DNA from 2 places in the Actinoplanes sp. NPDC023801 genome. Region 1 is predicted to be linked to the other one. Evidence: riboswitches for the same ligand, from Rfam matches in the RefSeq annotation. Region 1 holds a riboswitch; the other holds the start of a gene.
The links. Region 1 has a riboswitch for cobalamin ahead of AB0G04_RS10735 (CbtB domain-containing protein). Riboswitches for the same ligand answer to the same signal wherever they lie in the genome.
Positions count from the first base shown of each region.

Region 1 (4,288 bases):
TGATCATGTGAGGAGTTTAGTGAGGTGGGTGCTGTTGGGGTCGGTGCGGTAGTCGGCGAACGGTTCGCAGGGTTGGAAGCCGAATCGCTGGTAGAGGGTGCGGGCGGGGTGGAAGAAGTCGGCGGTGCCGGTTTCCAGGTAGAGGCGTTGGTAGCCGCGGTGGCGGGCCTGTTCGATGAGGTGGGTGAGCAGGGCGGCGGCGACGCCGCGGCGTTGGGCGCGGGTGGCCGTACGCATGGATTTGATTTCTGCGTGGTGAGGGTCGAGGTGTTTGAGGGCGGCGCAGCCGAGGAGATGGTCGCCGTCGTGGGCGGTCCACATGGTGATGTCGGGGTGGCGCAGGGCGTCGAGGTCGAGGGCGTGTTTGCTTTCGGGTGGGGTGATGGCGCGCATCTGGTCGACGTGTTCCTGGAGCAGGGCGATGATGTCGGGTCCGGTGAGGTCGTCGACGGTGATGCGGAGGGTCACGGTGATCACTGTACGGTCGTGGCATGAACGGCCGGGTGATCCTGCTCAATGGGGCGTCGAGTTCGGGTAAGAGCAGTGTGGGGCGGGCGTTGTTGCCGTTGCTGGCGGATCCGTGGTTCTTCTTCCCGGTGGACGGGTTGGGGGAGATGCGGTCGACGGTGCATACGCGGGTGCTCGACGATGTCGGGGTTTATGACATGTTGACGCGGACGCGGCGGGGTTATCACCGGGCGGTGGCGGGGCTGGCGTCGGCCGGCAATGACGTGATCATGGATTATCCGTTGAGTGAGCCGTGGCGGCTGGTGGATCTGCTGGAGACGTTGCGCGGGTTCGATGTGACGCTGGTCGAGGTGCGGTGTGCGCCGGAGGAGTTGGATCGGCGGGAGTTGGCGCGCGGGGATCGGCCGGTGGGTTTGGCGCGGTCGCAGGGGTTGGTGTATGCGGTCGGTGACCGTGATGTCGTGGTGGATACGACGCGGACGGGTCCGGTGGCGTGTGCGCGGGTGATTGTGGCGGCGCTGGGCTCGCTGGTGGGTCCGAAGGCGTTCGACCGGTTGCGGGTGTCAGGCGGTCGGCAGGTGAAGGGTCCAGCGGTGGTGGTGGGTGAGGTGGGCGACGGCCAGCGGTGAGACGGTGAGCTGGTGGGGGTGGCCGGCGGGTAGTTGCAGGGCGGTGGCGAGCAGGGCCCGGATGATGGCGGGGTGGGCGACGACGGTCTGGCTGTGGCCGGTCTGGCGTGGGGAGTGCAGCCATGCGGCGGTGCGGGCGGTGATTGTGGTGTGGGATTCGCCGTCGTGGGGGCGGGCGTGCGGGTCGGTGAGCCAGTGTTCGAGGGTGGCCTGGTCGATCTGGTCGAGGGTGAGGCCGGTCCAGGTGCCGTAGCCGGGGTCGCGGAGTGCGGGTTCCTCGGCGGTGTGGTGGGCGCCGAGGAGGGTGGCGGTCTGCCGGGCGGCGCGGGACGGTGCGACGGTCCACCGGGTGTGGGGGTATCGGTGGGGTTGCAGCAGGGGTGAGTCGCGCAGGTGTGCGGTGGCGTTGCGGGCGCCGTCGTCGAGGTCGTGGTCGCCGCCGAACACTGCCTTGCGCAGGGCTGGGGTGTGTCCGGCGGCGATCAGCCGCAGTCTGGTCACGCGGTGGTGACGGTTGCCGTCTGTGGTGTGCCGGTGCGGGTGGCGAGCCGGTTCAGCAGGGCGGCGAAGGTGATGCCGAGGACGGTCCAGAGGACGGTCTGGGTGCCGAGGGACGAGATGCGGAAGTCCCAGAGCAGGGTGGCCGGGAAGTCGTCGGGGACTTCGTGGAAGGCGGGTAGCAGGGTGTAGGCGATGGTGACGACGACGAGGAAGCCGGCGGTGCCGGCGGCGGCGCGGCGCCACTGGTGGGTCTGGGTGCGGGTGGCGAGGGTGCCGGCCCAGACGGCGACCAGGCCGAGGGCGACCGCGGCGAGGTAGCCGGCGGTGCGCTGGTTGATGGTGTCGGGGTCGCCGACGGCGGGTGGGTTGGGTGGGTATTTGAGGAAGGGGATGGCGACGATGCCGAGGTAGCCGGCGGCGGCGAGGCCGAGGGCGGCGTGGGTGTCGCTGCCGGTGCGCAGGTGGCGTCGCAGGAGGGTGTAGGCGGTGGCGAGGATGCCGCCGAGGGCCAGGCCGATGAGGGCGGTGGCCAGGGGCAGGCCGACGGCGCGCTGGATGTCGCGGTCGACGAGGGGTTCGCCGGCTGTCTGCGCTGCGGGGGTGGCGGCTTCTTCGATGGCGATGGCTGCCTCGACGTGGGGTTCACCGGCGAGGTAGGCGAAGCCGCCGGCGAGCAGGCCGGCGAAGAGGCCGGCCAGCAGGCCGCGGAGCAGGAGCTGGATGTAGCCGGGCGTGGCCTGGCTCAGTGGCACGGGACACCGAGCAGGTGGCGGCCGTCGTGCATGAGTTCGTGCAGGTACATGCCGGTCTGGGAGAGGGCGCCCTGGTCGAAGGCGACGAGGTAGGCCAGCAGCAGCATCATGCCGGTGAAGCCGGCGGCGGTGGCGAGGAGTTTCGCGGAGACCGCGGGCGTGGTGAGGGTCTGTGCCTTGGACATGGTGGAGTGAACCTCCTACGGGATGACGCGTCCCGATCGATGGGGCCTGCGGCGCGTGAGCGTCCTGACTCACCGGCCCTCTGGCTGAGGGCCCGTTCACAGTGGCGCGACCGCACCGGACTCTCACCGGTTTCCCTCACACACCGCAGAATTGGCTGGTTTCAACCTAACGGCCGGGGTGGGCGGGGCACAACTGGGCGGCGGTAGCATCCACGCCGGTCGTTGTGCTGCGGGGGGTGGCGTTTTCGTGCGGTTCGTGGCGGTTGTCGTGGCCGGTGTGCTGGGTGCGGTGGTGGTGCCGGCGGCACCGGTGCGGGCGGCGCCGTGTCTGGGTCCGGGCCGGGTGGCGGCGGGGGTGCCGGTGGAGTTGAAGGCGTACGCGCCGGCGCGGCTGGCGGGTCTGGCGACCGGGGCCGGGGTGCGGGTCGCGGTGATCGATTCCGGGGTGGACGCACGGAATCCGCAGTTGAAGGGCCGGGTGCTGGCGGGCCGGGATCTGTTGCACGGTGCGGCGGACGGGCGGCGGGACTGTGTGGGGCACGGTACGGCGGTGGCCGGGATCATCGCGGGGCTGGCGGATGCGCGGACCGGGGTGCAGGGGCTGGCGCCGGGGGCGACGATCATTCCGGTCCGGGTGAGTGAGGACACGGAGCTGGACGGCCGGACGCCGGGTGGTGGGCGGCAGTCGAGTGCGGCGGCGTTCGCGGAGGCGATCACGTGGGCGGCGGGTACGGCCCGCGCGGACGTGATCAACGTCTCGCTCGTGATGCCGTCGGCGGATCCGCAGGTGCGTGCCGCGATTGCCGGGGCGGTCGAGGACGGGGTGATCGTGGTGGCGGCGGCCGGTAACGGGGGTGCTGCCGGTGGTGTGGCGTACCCGGCCGGGTATCCGGGGGTGATCGGGGTGGGTGCGGTGCGGGCGGACGGTACCGTTGCCGACTATTCGCAGCCGGGACCGCATGTGGACATTGCGGCGTTCGGTGACGGGGTGACGGTGCTGGCGCCGTTGCGGGGGCACCGGGCGGTGCAGGGGACGAGTTTCGCGGCGCCGTTCGTGTCGGCGACGGTGGCGTTGCTGCGGGAGCGGTTTCCGCGGGACAGTGCGTCGCAGTTGACGCAGCGGTTGTTGCGGTCGGCTGATCCGGCGCCGGGTGGTGCGCGCAGCAGTCAGTACGGCGCGGGGGTGCTGAATCCGTATCGGGCGTTGTCGGAGGAGGCCGGGCCGGTGGTGGCCGGGGTGGCGCGGGTGCCGGCGGTGCCGGTGGCGGCCGGTGGTGGCGGTGACTGGGAGCGCGCCGGGGTGTTCGCGGCCGGTGGTGCGGGGCTGGCGCTGCTGGCGGGTCTGGTGGCGGCGGTGGTGGCGCGGGGCCGGCGGCGGGGATGGCAGGCCGCCCACGGTCATGATCAAATGCCGGGATGATGTGGGAGGTCATCACCGAGGCGATGGGCCGGCTGTACCCGCAGGCGCAGCCGTGGCACGTGTCGTATCCGGCGGAGGGGTTCGCGTTGCGGGCGGCGTCGGCGTACCCGGCGCACGGGCACTGGCATTTCGTGTCGTACGGGCTGGGTGAGCGCTGGGGTTTCGAGTTGACGTTCCGGGTGGCCCGCGGTGCGGAGCAGCAGCCTCCGCAGTGGCCGTTCCTGGTGCTCGACCGGGTGGCGGGAATGGCGGGGGCGGCGGCGGAGCCGTTCGAGGAGGGTCAGTGGGCGGATCTGGGTGCGCCGATCACCGGGTTCCCGGACACCGACGGCC
Region 1 covers NZ_JBFAAI010000004.1:187,423-191,710, forward strand. Annotated here, with positions in the region: gene AB0G04_RS10710 (GNAT family N-acetyltransferase) at 1-7, opposite strand, end outside; gene AB0G04_RS10715 (GNAT family N-acetyltransferase) at 4-468, opposite strand; gene AB0G04_RS10720 (AAA family ATPase) at 492-1,097, shown strand; gene AB0G04_RS10725 (histidine phosphatase family protein) at 1,032-1,598, opposite strand; gene AB0G04_RS10730 (CbtA family protein) at 1,595-2,350, opposite strand; gene AB0G04_RS10735 (CbtB domain-containing protein) at 2,341-2,535, opposite strand; adenosylcobalamin (AdoCbl) riboswitch at 2,544-2,697, opposite strand; gene AB0G04_RS10740 (S8 family serine peptidase) at 2,792-3,955, shown strand; gene AB0G04_RS10745 (suppressor of fused domain protein) at 3,952-4,288, shown strand, end outside.

Region 2 (4,288 bases), on a different contig from region 1:
GGCGGTCCGGGCCAGCAGGTCGGTCAGGGTCAGGAAAGCCGCCCCGAACAGCACCGACAGCGGCAGCAACGCCCGGTTGCCGGGTCCCGCAAGCAGACGCAGTGTGTGCGGCACGATGATCCCGACGAAACCGATCAGCCCCGAGACGCTGACCGCTGCCGCCGTGCCCAGCGACGCCGCGATGATCAGCAGGTACCGGCTGCGCTGCGGGTGGAGGCCCAGGCTGGTCGCCTCGGCGTCGCCGACGGTCAGGACGTCCAGCTCCCGTCGCTGCGCCAGGACGATCGCGCTGGTGATCACCGCGTACGGCAGGATCACCAGCACGTCGTGCCAACCGGCGGTGGAGAGCCGGCCCAGCAGCCACGAATAGACCTCGCGCAGCGACTCGACGTGCCGCTGCAGCAGGAACGTCTGCGCCGCCGACAGGAACGCCGACACCGCCACCCCGGCCAGGATCAGCGTCGCCGGGGAGCGGTCCCGGCCGCCGGCCGCCCCGAGCAGCCAGGTCAGTGCCACCGCACCGACCGCACCGGCGAACGCGGCAGCCGGCGTCCCGATCGGCAGGCTGGTCATGCCGTCCCCCGCGCCGGCACCCAGGACGATCGCCACTGTCACGCCCAGCCCGGCGCCGCTGGCGACCCCGAGCAGATGCGGATCGGCTAGCGGATTGCGGAACGCGCCCTGGTAGGCGGCCCCGGCCAGGGCCAGCATGCCGCCGACCAGCAGCCCCAGCACCACCCGCGGCAGCCTGAGCTGGGTGAGGATGGCGATCTCGCGTTCGGTGAGGCCGCTGTCCACCCGTACCCCGGGAAGAAGGTTGAGCATCTCCAGAGCGACGCCCCCCGGCGGCAGGGAGACCGTGCCGAAGGCAAGGCCGAGAACCATGGCAGCCAGCACCGTGACGACACCCGCGGCCAGCCACGCCGGACGCAGCCCGGCGGGCCGGCCCCGGCTCACACCAGGCACCCGGAGGCGGGCTCTCCCGGCCCCGGCATCCGGCCGGTGCGGCGGATCATGCGGGGACCTTGACCACCGCGTCGGCCACGGACTTCACCAGATCGACCGTACGGGGACCCCAGCGCGACGCGATGTCGTCGTCGAGGGCGTAGATCTGGTTCTTCGTGACCGCGGTGACCGACGACCAGCCGGCTCGGGCCTTGACCGTCGCCGGGGACTGCTGGCAGCACTTCACGTCGGCCAGGAAGATCGTGTCGGGGTTCGCCTTGACCAGCGCCTCCTGCGAGAGCTGCGGGTAACCGCCGAGCTTGCCGTCCGGGTCGGCGGAGTCCGCCACGTTGGTCATGCCGAAGAGATCGAAGACCGAGCCGATGAACGTCTTCGACGTCGCCGAGTAGAGATCCGGGCTGAGCTCGTAGTAGTAGCTCAGCGGCTTGCTCCGGGCCGGGACCGCCTTGACGATCGCGTCGATCTCGGACGCCATCCTCGTGTTCAGCGCCGTCGCGTCGGCCTGGCGGCCGGTGAGCACGCCGAGATCGGTGATCTCCTTGTAGGTCTCGTCGATGGTCGGCGCGGCCGGCGACACGAACACCGGGATCGCCAGCTTGCCCAGCTGCGCGACCAGGCCGTCGGTGTCGGCCGAGACCACCACCAGGTCGGGATCCTTGGCCGCGATCGCCTCGACGTTCGGCTTGAAACCGGACAGGTCGGTCCTCGGTGCCTCCGCCGGGAAGTTCGACTGGTCGTCGACCGCGGTGACCTGCGGTCCGGCCCCGATGGCGAAGAGCATCTCGGTGGCGGTCGGGCTCAGCGAGACGATCTTCTCGGGCCGTGCGGTGAGGGTCACGGCCCCGACCGTCACCGGGTACGCCGAGGCCGCGCTGGACGCGGAGCCGGTGACGGTGGGCTGTGACTCCTCGCCCCCACATCCGGTGAGGAACAGTGCGGTGGCCGCTATCGCAGCGGTGAACAGGCGTTTCATGGGTCCTCCTGTCGGCCGGGCTTGTGGTGCTTCGCCGACAGGGACCACGCTGGCCGCCGCCCGCGAGGCGCCCCTTCCCGAGAGCGCTGATTCGCGACCGCGTCCAGGCGACCTGGCTAGACCTCCGACGGAGGGATCACAGTTGCGGGACAGCTCCGGCTTCTCACCGGATTCGCTGCGGCGCGGTCGTTGAAACGCTAACCCACGCCGGTGCCGGAGGCCGCAGCCGCCTCAGACGATGACCCGACCGGTGACTTCGTCCGCCCTGATCACACCCCAGTGCCGGGAATCCAGCGCGGCATCCCGATTGTCACCGAGGACGTAGATCGCCCCCTCCGGAACCGTCACCGTGGTGCACTCGGTCCCGGCCACCTGGGCGTCGAGCGGCAGATATGGCTCGTCAAGCGCCGCACCGTCGCGCAGCACCTTTCCCTCACGGCACTCGACGCGATCACCGGCAACGCCGATGACGCGGCTCAACGCCCGGTAGGACGACGGCGCGTCCGGCGGCGAGAACGCCACGATGTCCCCGTGATCGATGCCGGTCACCCGGAATGCGACCTGGTCGACGATGTGCCTGCTGGTGACGGTGATTGTCGGCTCCATCGCGTGGCTCGGCACATAGTGGACCGTGACGAGCAACGGGACCGCCGCCAGAGTTGCCAGGGCCATGGCTGCCAGGCGATAGCGGGCCGGGTGCGACGAATATCTCTCCCGCAGGGCCACCCGGAGGCCGCCGAACGCCCAGCGCAGCGCCGCCCCGGTGCTCGTCACGTGATCGAACTCGGCCAGGACCGCTTCGCCCCAGGGACCGCCCCGCTCCCGGCGCCCACGGACGGCGAAACGCAGAACCCGATAGGCCACCCGTTTCATGCCGGCCTCACGATCGACACGCCCGCGGCCCGGCGTGCCGCCGGCCCGGCTGCCGCGGCGAGCCGGACCTTGGCCAGCGCGACCCCGTCACCGGTCAGCCGGTAGGTGTGGCGTGGCGGACGGCCCGGCTGATCGGAGGGCTCCCAGCCGGCCTCCAGCAGCGACTGCTCGGTGAGGCGCATGAGGATGGGGTAGAGCGTTCCGGACGCGAGGCCGGTCTCCCGGCTCAGGTCATAGCCGTAACGCCAGGCCGTCGGGTCTTTCATCAGCGCCTCGAAGAGCCGCAAGGTCTGCGGGGAGGCATGCGGGGTTCTCGGCATGGCCGAAACTCTACATAACTCGACTTACGTGCTGTCAAGAGCCCGGCATCGATGTGATGCCGGTCGGTTAGGCGTCGCGTTTGGCGTGTTCCACGATGTCCGCAGCGGTGACCCGGTCCCCCTCGGTCGCCGCGACGTCGTCACCGGCGAGCGCCGAGCGCAGACGCGATTTCTCCGCCGCCCGGCGAGCGGCGATCTCGCCGAACTGCTCCGCCGCCTCGTCCCGCCAGCGGCGCAGCAGGATCAGCGACAGACCGGACGCGGCGATGAGCGCGACCATCGCCTTGACCAGGATGTTGAGCGGCGTCGTCGGGATCAGCACGGCGAACACGATCAGAAACAGACTGAGACGGCCGAGCGCGTACTTGACGGCGGGCTTCATGTGTTCTCTCCCTCAGCCGTACCGATGGCTGAGCCACCGGAGGCCGTAGAACCAGACCAGGCAGTACACGACCGTACCGGTGACCGCGCCGGAGCCGCCGCTGACCAAGGGCGGAGCGACCTCGGCCACCAGGCCGGCCACCGTCATCCCGGCCGCGGCGCCGAAACCCGCGCCGAGACCACCCACCATGATGCGGTGCGCACCGAAGCCTTCTGCGCGGAACTCCTCGACGAACAGCCAGACGGGCAGAATCAGCACCAGCCAGCCGTTCGACTCGCCGAACCGGCCGAGGCCGGTCAGTGCCATCACCGTCTCGAAGACCAGCAGGACCGCGGCACCGACGGCCAGCCCGGCGAACGCCGAACCCAGCAGGTCGCTGATGGTCGCCAGCCGACCGCCGGCGTCTTTCTGCTGGGTCATCGGCCCACCGTCTCCCGTGTCAGGCCCAGATCTTCTGGGGCTCGCTGCGGCGCTCGGCAAGCGACGGCGCCTTCTCGTACTCGCGTACCACCTGATAACGAGTGTCCCGCTCGACGGGCTGGAAACCCGCGTCCCAGATCAGGTGAAGAAGATCGTCGCGGTGCATGGTCTGCGGTGTCCCGTACGAGTCGGCGTCGTGGGTGATCTTGTACTCCACGACCGAGCCGTCCAGGTCGTCGACACCGAAGTTCAGGGACAGCTGGGCGACCGACAGGCCGTGCATCACCCAGAAATTCTTGACGTGCGGCACGTTGTCGAACAGCAGGCGGGACACCGCGAAGGTCTTCAGCGACT
Region 2 covers NZ_JBFAAI010000011.1:69,505-73,792, reverse strand. Annotated here, with positions in the region: gene AB0G04_RS20840 (iron ABC transporter permease) at 1-957, opposite strand, end outside; gene AB0G04_RS20835 (ABC transporter substrate-binding protein) at 1,013-1,939, opposite strand; cobalamin riboswitch at 2,028-2,160, opposite strand; gene lepB (signal peptidase I) at 2,171-2,812, opposite strand; gene AB0G04_RS20825 (PadR family transcriptional regulator) at 2,809-3,132, opposite strand; gene AB0G04_RS20820 (DUF4229 domain-containing protein) at 3,200-3,514, opposite strand; gene AB0G04_RS20815 (hypothetical protein) at 3,527-3,934, opposite strand; gene mqnE (aminofutalosine synthase MqnE) at 3,954-4,288, opposite strand, start outside.
Region 2: it holds a riboswitch for cobalamin, as region 1 does, so the genes downstream of both, AB0G04_RS20835 (ABC transporter substrate-binding protein) here and AB0G04_RS10735 (CbtB domain-containing protein) in region 1, are expected to answer to the same signal.